2 regions of the Luteimonas sp. Soil_N_1 genome follow, and region 2 is predicted to be linked to the other one. Evidence: riboswitches for the same ligand, from Rfam matches in the RefSeq annotation. Region 2 holds a riboswitch; the other holds the start of a gene.
The links. Region 2 has a riboswitch for cobalamin ahead of AC3A4E_RS02650 (hypothetical protein). Riboswitches for the same ligand answer to the same signal wherever they lie in the genome.
Positions count from the first base shown of each region.

Region 1: linked by a shared signal. The riboswitch ahead of btuB (TonB-dependent vitamin B12 receptor) and the one ahead of AC3A4E_RS02650 (hypothetical protein) in region 2 are both predicted to bind cobalamin.

Region 1 covers NZ_JBDGKS010000001.1:2,169,674-2,174,083, forward strand. Annotated here, with positions in the region: gene AC3A4E_RS10010 (TMEM175 family protein) at 1-653, opposite strand, end outside; gene AC3A4E_RS10015 (GAF domain-containing protein) at 652-1,134, shown strand; gene AC3A4E_RS10020 (TfoX/Sxy family protein) at 1,131-1,505, shown strand; cobalamin riboswitch at 1,555-1,776, shown strand; gene btuB (TonB-dependent vitamin B12 receptor) at 1,908-3,791, shown strand; gene AC3A4E_RS10030 (S-methyl-5'-thioinosine phosphorylase) at 3,972-4,410, opposite strand, start outside.
Region 2 covers NZ_JBDGKS010000001.1:567,516-571,925, reverse strand. Annotated here, with positions in the region: gene metE (5-methyltetrahydropteroyltriglutamate--homocysteine S-methyltransferase) at 1-1,486, opposite strand, end outside; gene AC3A4E_RS02650 (hypothetical protein) at 1,483-1,725, opposite strand; cobalamin riboswitch at 1,690-1,924, opposite strand; gene AC3A4E_RS02645 (DUF2946 family protein) at 2,040-2,444, shown strand; gene AC3A4E_RS02640 (TonB-dependent receptor) at 2,556-4,410, shown strand, end outside.

The DNA.
Region 1 (4,410 bases), 1.6 Mb from region 2:
GGCGGCATCGGCAGCAGTGCGAGCACGATCGATGCGACCGTGGGAATCAGCAGCCATGCCATCGCGCCGGCGTCCTGGCGCAGCAGGCAGCGTTCGACCGGATCGAGTCCGAGCATGTCGGCGCGTGCGAGGCCATGGCGGTTGAGCAGCAGCATCGTGATGCACATCGCAGCGAAGCCGAGCCCGTAGATCACGTACAGACTGCGGAATTCGCCCGCATTGAATCCGATCGGAATCGGTGAGGGTGCCCAGCCCGCGGTCAGGAAATGCAGGCCGACGCCCATGATCAGACGCAGCGGATACACGTACAGCAGCGCAACCGCGATCAGCAGCAGGCCGAGCGTGGTCACCCGCGCATCGCTCAATCCGGTGCGGCGACTGAAGCGATGATGGGTGGCCCAGAACATCGCGAGGATCGCGAAGCCTGCGAGGAACGCAGGCGCGCGTCGCAGCGCCTCGTGCAGTTCGGGCAGGCTGGCCGGCATCGCGTCGAACGACACCACCAGCAGCGTCACCGCGAAGGCGAATGCCGCATCGACGAAGGTCTCCAGACGCGAGGCCTGCGTGCCGCGGAGGCGGAAGCCGTCGGCATCGCGCGGCAATGCGTCCAGGCGGTCGGAGCCCGATGGGGCCGCTGCTACACTGCGTGGCATGTTCACGTCCTCACCCCTCGACGGCCCGAAGCCGGAACAGTATGCCGCGCTCGCGGCGCAGGCACGCGCCCTGATGCACGGCGAACGCGATGCGATCGCCAATGCGGCGAATCTGTCGGCGCTGGTCTTCCACGCGTTGCCGGACCTCAACTGGGTCGGCTTCTATCTGTTCGACGGTACCGAACTCGTCGTCGGTCCGTTCCAGGGGCTGCCGGCCTGCGTGCGCATTCCCCTCGACAAGGGCGTGTGTGGTGCAGCGGCCCGCACGCGCGAAACGCAACGCATCGACGACGTCCACGCGTTCCCGGGACACATCGCCTGCGACAGCGCATCGCGCTCCGAACTGGTGGTGCCGCTTTACGTCGGTGAGCGTCTGGTCGGCGTGTTCGACATCGACAGTCCGCTGCCCGCGCGTTTCGACGTTGAAGACCAGGCCGGCATCGAAATCCTGGCCTCCCTTTACCTCGAATCGCTGCAATGACCGCACCGACGCCGCTCAAGCTGCGCAACATCGGACCCAAGTCCGCAGCCTGGCTGCGTCAGGTCGGTCTGCGCACGCGCGAGGATCTGCATGCCGCAGGCGCCGTGGACGCGTTCGTCAAGGTCCGCCGCGCCGGCTTCAAGCCCAGCCTCAACCTGCTGTACTCGCTGGAAGGCGCCCTGCTCGACTGCCATTGGCAGGACGTGCCCGAGGCCCGTCGCCTGGAACTGGTCGAGGCCGCGGAGGCGGCGACCGCACTGCTGCCCGACCCGCGCGCGCGCCAGGCTGCCGGCCCGGTCACGACGACCGTCACCGCGACGGTCGAAACCGATTCGCCGCTCGACAGCCTCTTCGACCGTCGCGACGACTGATCGCAGCGCACCGCTGCCTGGCTGCGCTGCAGCCTCCCCGCTCACGTACAATCCGCGCCAGCTTCATGGTGACCCCGACAGCGGAATGCCGTCCGGGTTTAAACGGGAAGCCGGTGACGCGCCTCTGGCCGCCAGTCCGGCACTGCCCCCGCAACGGTAAACGTGTTCAAGCGTCGCATCCGCCACTGTGCTCCGGCATGGGAAGGCGCGACGCCCGGGAGCCCTGCTCCCACGCGCAAGTCCGGAGACCGGCCACGAAGTCTTCCTCGATTGCGATGCGGCGGGCATTGCGGCGGCGTTCCGGACGGCTTCGTGCCTGACCGGTCGGCAGCCTGTGTCCGCCTTCGCGATCTCCAGACCGACCGATCCGCGTGCGTGGGTGCACGCGCCAAGGAGACCGCAATGCCGTTCCGAATTCTGACCGTGGCGATCGTCGCTGCCCTCGCCTCGCCATTGGCCGTCGCTGCGACCGCTACCGGTGCGCGCGATCTCGACACTGTGCTCGTCACCGCCAACCGCGGTGAGAGCACGCTCGGCGACACCATCGTGCCGGCCCAGGTTATCGACCGCGCCGAAATCGAGCGCACCCAGGCGCGCGACCTGCCCGAACTCCTGCGCGGTCGCGCCGGCATCCAGATCGGCAACTCCGGTGGTCCCGGCAAGCAGACCTCGATCTTCATGCGCGGCAGCGAATCCGACCATGTGCTGGTGCTGGTCGACGGCGTGCGCATCGGTTCGGCGACGGCCGGCCTCGCCGCGTTCCAGGACATTCCGGTCGACCAGATCGAGCGTGTCGAAATCGTCCGCGGCCCGCGTTCGAGCCTCTACGGTTCGGAAGCCATGGGCGGCGTCATCCAGATCTTCACCCGCCGCAATACTGGCGCGATCAGCCCGCACGCGCGTATCGGTGTGGGCAGCCACAACCTGCGCGAGGCCAGCGCCGGCATCGGTGGCCGCGCCGGCCGCGGCTGGTTCGGCGTCGACGCCGCATTCCAGCGCACCGACGGCATCAATGCATGCCGGGGCCGCGGTCCGCTGAACGATGACTTCGGCGCCGGCTGCGGCGTCGACGAGCCCGATCGCGACGGGTATCGCAACGCCTCGCTCAACCTGCGTGGCGGCGTGGAGCTCGCGGACGGGCTCACGCTCGAGGGCAATGCACTGCATGCCAGCGCCTTCAACGAGTACGACGGCGGCCCCTTCGGCGGCAACGAAGCCGACATCGTGCAGCAGGTCGCAGGCGGCAAGCTGACCTATGCGCCGACCGATGTGGTCACGCTGACCGCCCAAGCCGGCCGCAACTACGACAAGGCGAAGAACTACTACCGCAACCAGGACACGCTGGAACGCAGCGACGTCAGCCGGTTCGACACCCGACGCGACACCGCGTCGCTGCAGGCGGACTTCGGTCTCGCGCCGGCACAGCGTTTCTCGCTCGGCTTCGACTGGATGTCCGACAACGTCGAAAGCACCACTGCGTACGCCCTGACCGCGCGCGACAACTTCGCGGTGTTCTCCGAGTACGCAGCCCGTTTCGGCGCGCACCGCGTACAGGCCGGCGTGCGTCACGACGACAACGAACAGTTCGGCGGCCACACCACCGGCAGCCTCGGCTGGGGCCTGGATCTCGCCCACGGCCTGCGCCTCAATGCCAGCGCAGCGACCAGCTTCAAGGCGCCGACGTTCAACGATCTCTACTTCCCCTGGGGCAGCGGCAACCCGGAGCTCGAACCCGAGCGCGCGAAGACCGCCAATCTGGGCCTCGCGCAGTACGGCGACACCTGGAACTGGTCGATCAACGCGTTCGAAAGCCGCGTCGACGATCTGATCTTCCTCGACGGCAACTTCGTGCCGCAGAACATCCAGGAAGCCCGCATCCGCGGCGCCGAGCTGACCTTCGCGACCACGCTCGCCGGCTTCGAGCTGTCGACCGAACTGAGCCATGTCGATCCGCGCGACCGCAGCGACAATGCCAACCACGGCAACCTGCTAGCCCGTCGCGCGCGCAACAGCGGTCGTTTCGACATCGACCGCAGCTTCGGCGATGTCCGCATCGGCACCACGTTGCGCGCCAGCAGCAGCCGCTTCGACAACGCCGCCAACACCGCGCGCGTCTCCGGACACGGCACGCTGGATCTGCGTGCGGCCTGGGCGTTCAACCCCGACTGGACCCTGGAAGCCCGCGCCACCAACGTGCTCGACAAGCACTACGAGACCGTGAACTGGTACTACCAGCCCGGCCGCGAGTACGGTCTGGCACTGCGCTGGTCGCCGGTCACGCGCTGACGCATGCGCCGGCACAGGGCTTCGGACGAAGCCAGGCCCTTGCCGACCGCATCGCCTGACGAACAAGCCCCGCATGGCGGGGCTTCTTTTTTGCGGCAACGCGCTGGACCGTGCGGCAACGGGGATGTCCGTGCGGTCAGTCTCCGGACCGCGCAGCCGGGCACGCCGCACGCCGTTCGCTCATGCCGCGAGCAATGCGCGCAGCAGGGACGGAATGCCGGAGGACGCCGCCGCGACGTTGTCGAGCACGTCTTCGAACGTGATCACTTCGTCCACCTGCGGGCCGGCACCGGCCGCCCAGTTCGCGACGATCGCCAGGCAGGCGTAGTCGAGTCCGAGTTCACGCGCGAGGCCCGCTTCCGGCATACCGGTCATGCCGACGAGGTCGCAGCCGTCGCGACGCATGCGCGCGATCTCGGCACGCGTCTCCAGGCGCGGACCCTGCGTCGCGCCGTAACAGCCGCCATCCACGAGCGCGACGCCGGCGGCGCCGGCCGCATCCAGCACGCGCCTGCGCAGCGAGGGCGTGTAGGGATCGCCGAAGTCGACGTGCATCACATCGGTGCCCTCTTCCTCGCAATAGGTCGAGACGCGGCCCCATGTGTAATCGATCAACTGG
Region 2 (4,410 bases):
CGACCATGTCGTTGCGCTCGAACTCGCCGTGCACCAGGACGTCGAGACCCAATGCTTCCTGTTCGCGCACGCAACGCGCGGTCTCGGCGGCGATGAAGGCGTCGTAGTCGGCATCGCTGAGCGTGCCGGACTTGTGCGCCGCGCGTGCTTCGCGGACTTCGAGCGTCTGCGGGAACGAGCCGATCGTCGTCGTCGGAAACGCGGGCAGCGGACGCAGGGCATCCTGGGCGACGCGACGCGTGCCGAAGGCCGACAGACGCTGCGCATCGACGGGACGGATCGCCTGCACGCGTGCGGCGACGTCGGCGCGATGCACACGCGTCGACTGGCGACGCGCATCGATCCCGGCGCGCGCCTCGGCCAGGTTGGGCTCTACCGCATCGGGATCGGTCAACGCATCGGCGATCAGGCGCAGTTCGTCGAGCTTCTGCGTCGAGAACGCGAGCCAGCCGCGCAGCTCGGGATCGAGCGCCTTCTCTTGCTTCAGATCCACCGGCACGTGCAGCAGCGAACACGAGGGCGCGAGTTGCACTGCATCGGCGCCGCGCGCTTCGACCGCATAGCGTGCGAGCACCAGCGCGTCGTCCAGCCGTGTGCGCCAGATGTTGCGGCCATCGACCAGCCCCAGTGACAGCGTGCGACCGGCCGGCAGTGCGTGCAGCACGGCATCGAGCTGTTCGCGTCCCCGCACCAGATCCACATGCAGGCCATCGACCGGCAGCGATGCGGCGAGTTCGAGGTTGTCGTCGAGTGCGCCGAAGTAGGTCGCCAGCAGCAGCTTCGGTCGCGCAATGCCGGCAAGCGCGGCGTAGGCGCGACGGTAGGCCGCGCGCGTGGTGTCATCGAGATCGAGCACGAGCACCGGCTCGTCGATCTGCACCCAGCCAGCGCCGGCGTCATGCAGCTTGCGCAGCAGTGCCGCGTACACCGGCAGCAGCCGGTCGAGCAGTGCGAACCGGTCGCTGCCGTCGGTGGTCTTCGACAGCCACAGCAGCGTGACCGGCCCGATCAGCACCGGGCGCGTCTCGATGCCGGCGGCCTTGGCTTCCAGGTACTCGCGTACGGGCTTGTCGTCGCGCAGTGCGAAGGCCTGGTCGGCGTGCAGCTCGGGGACGATGTAGTGGTAATTGGTGTCGAACCACTTGGTCATCTCGAGCGCGTGCAGGTCGATGCCATCGCGTTGATGCCCGCGTGCGAGCGCGAAGTAGCCGGCCAATGGATCGGCATCGGCCAGCGCGCGATAGCGCCCGGGAATGGCATCGACGCAGAACGCGGCGTCGAGCACCTGGTCGTAAAGCGAGAAGTCGTTGCTGGGCGGCAGGTCGACGCCCGCCTCGCGTTGCAGGGTCCAGTGCCGCAGCCGCAGTTCGCGGGCGGTGGCGTGTAGCGTGGCGGCATCACCGCCTCGCCAGTGCGCCTCGACTGCACGCTTGAGTTCGCGGCGTGCGCCGATGCGGGGAAAACCGAGATTGCCGATCTGTGTCACGTGTAGTGCTCCTCAATGCGATGGATGCTTGAGGAACGAAGGACCGCGCGCCGCGGCGCATGTGCGCCACGGACCGTGCAGGCGACCTTCGCCCCCTCGGGCGAACCGGGCCTGCGCGCGGACATGCGGAGCCGACCACGCAGGATGCGCGGCATGGCACCGGTCACCTCCCCGCGGAGGTCCAGGTCGAACGCCCGCGCGGTCATGCGCGGACGGCCAGGGCAGGTCTTCGGGCTCATGGACGGGCCACAGGCGTGGCGGGCCTACTGTCCGTCGCTTCCCGGCCGGTGACGGCGCCAGTGCGATGACGGAGGTCGTTTCCAATTACCGCTGCGGGGCAGCGCCGGAATTGCCGCGAAGGACGCGACGCACCGGCTTCCCTTTTAATCCATCGCCATATCTTGATACAGAGATGGAACCAAGGCGGGGCCGACGTTACGCGGCTCGCGGGCGGTCGTCAATGGAGGGCGCGCACGCGGGTGCGACGATCGGTCGCGGCCTGCAGCGTGCGCATCGTCGTCTAGTTGCGTGCATGCCCGAATAGACTGTTCCGATGATCACCGGCCGCCGGTTCCAGCATGCATTCGCCTGGCTGTCGCTGACGGCCGTGCTGCTGCTCGCGTTGCTGCCGTCGATCGGACGCATCGCGCATGCGCACGACGGCTCGCCGCGCATGATCCTGATGGAGATGTGCACGATGGGCAGCGAGAAGCTCGTCAGCATCGTCGATCCCCACAGCCTGCTCGACGATGCGCCGCGCCCGGCGCCGTCGGCGCATGTCGACATGCAGGACTGCGGCTACTGCCCGCTGCTCGCCACCACGCTGCTGGCGGTGTTGTGGTTCGCGATCGCGCGCCTGCTGCATGTGCCGCAGCGCGCGCGCGTCGTGCATGCGTTCCGGCTGGTCGAACGCCATCCCTGCGGACTCGGCTCACGCGGTCCGCCACTCGCGGCCTGAGCTGAGCTGCGGCGACCGCTCCGGTCGTCATTTTCCTGCGATGACCGCGCTTGCGCGGTGTCGCCCGTGCGCGCGTGCCCATGCCGCGCCGCACCCGCACTGGATGCCCACATGTTCCGTTCCGCAATCACCCGGCCTGCGCCGGACTACACCCTGTTCCGTACAACGCCCGCGGTCTCTCTGCTCGCCGGCCTGATCGCCACTGGAGTCGCCGCGCCGGCATTCGCCCAGTCTTCGACGGACGCGACCACACTCGACACTCTCCAGGTGCAGGGCCAGCGCTTGCGCACGCTCGACGCACCGCAGGAGACCGGCAGCCGTCTGGGTCTTTCACAACGCGAGACACCGGCATCGCTGCAGGTGATCGGCCGCGAGGCAATCGCCCGCAAGGGCGCACGCACCACGCGCGAGGTCTTCGAACTGGCCGATGGCGCGATGGTCGGCAATGTGCCCGGCAATCCGGCAGTGGTGACGCTGCGCGGCTTCAGCGGCAACACGATCTCGGTGCTGCACGACGGCGTGCGCATCGGCGCCTCGACTTTCGTGACACGCGATGTCGACACCTGGGGATTGGAGCGCGTCGAAGTACTGCGCGGACCGGCCTCGGTGCTCTACGGCGAGGGCACGATGGGCGGCGCGATCAATCTGGTATCGCGTCGGCCGAGCACAGACGCGCAGGTGATCGACGCCATGGTCGGCGTCGGCAGCTTCAACACCCGCCGCGCCGGGTTCGGCATCAATCAGCCGCTGTCGGACACGCTGGCGCTGCGATTCGATGCTAGTGGCCTGCGGTCCGACAGCCTCTACGACATCGAACACAACCGTGTCGAGATGTCGACGCTCTCGACCAGCCTGGCGTGGTCGCCGCACGACGCACTGTCGATGCTGCTGTCCTGGCAACACGCCGAGGACGACAGCACCGGCACCTACCAGGGCTCGCCGATGGTGGCAATCGAGGACGCCATCGCACCGTCGCGTGTGGTGCGCAGTGCGAACGGACTGGTGATCGACGCGGCCACGCGCCACGTCAACTACAACCCGATCGGCGCGCACACCGGTGCACGCAGCGATCTGCTGCGCTGGAACGTGGCATTGGACCTGTCGCACAACTGGAAGCTTCGCAACGATCTGGCCTGGTACCGGGCGGATCGCGACTTCGTCTATTCCGACGACTGGCTCTACAACCGCGGCACCGGCTTGTACGCGCGTGGCGCGCAACGTGTGTTCCACGATCACCGGTTCTGGAACGAGCGTCTGGCGCTGTCCCATGACGGACCGCTCAAAGGCCGCCGCAACCGGTTCACTGCAGGCGTCGAACTCAACGGCACCGATTTCGTCAATCCGCGCCAGAGCGGCAGCACGACGCCGGTCACGCCGGTCGATCCCGACATAGGCGTGTTTCCTGGTGCGGATTCGCCGGTGTACACCAGCGATCAGCTGTTCCGCACCGATCTGCGCACGCGCGCGGTGTTCGCCGAGAACGCGTTCAATCTCACGCCACGCTGGCTGCTGGTCGGCGGCCTACGCTACGAGCGGATCGATCTTGGGCGCAGCATCGACAACCGCATGACCGGTGCGATCACGGCATTCGCGCCGCGTTACGCGCCGCTGTCGTGGCGCGTGGGCAGCGTGTTCGATCTGCGCGACAACGTGCAGCTCTACGGCCAGTTCTCCACCGCGGCCAGTCCGGTGTCGAGCCTGCTCACGATCCAGACCGCATCGGGCATCTTCGATCTCACCGACGCGAAGTCCGCCGAGATCGGCATCAAGGCCGATGCCTGGAACGAACGCCTGTCGCTGACCGCCGCCGCGTACCGGATCGAACGCGACGACATCCTGACCCGCGACCCCGCGAATCCATCGATCAGCGTGCAGGGCGGACGCCAGTCATCGCAGGGGCTCGAACTGTCGGCGGATCTGCAGGCCACACGCGGCCTGCGACTGGACGCATCGACCACATGGGGAC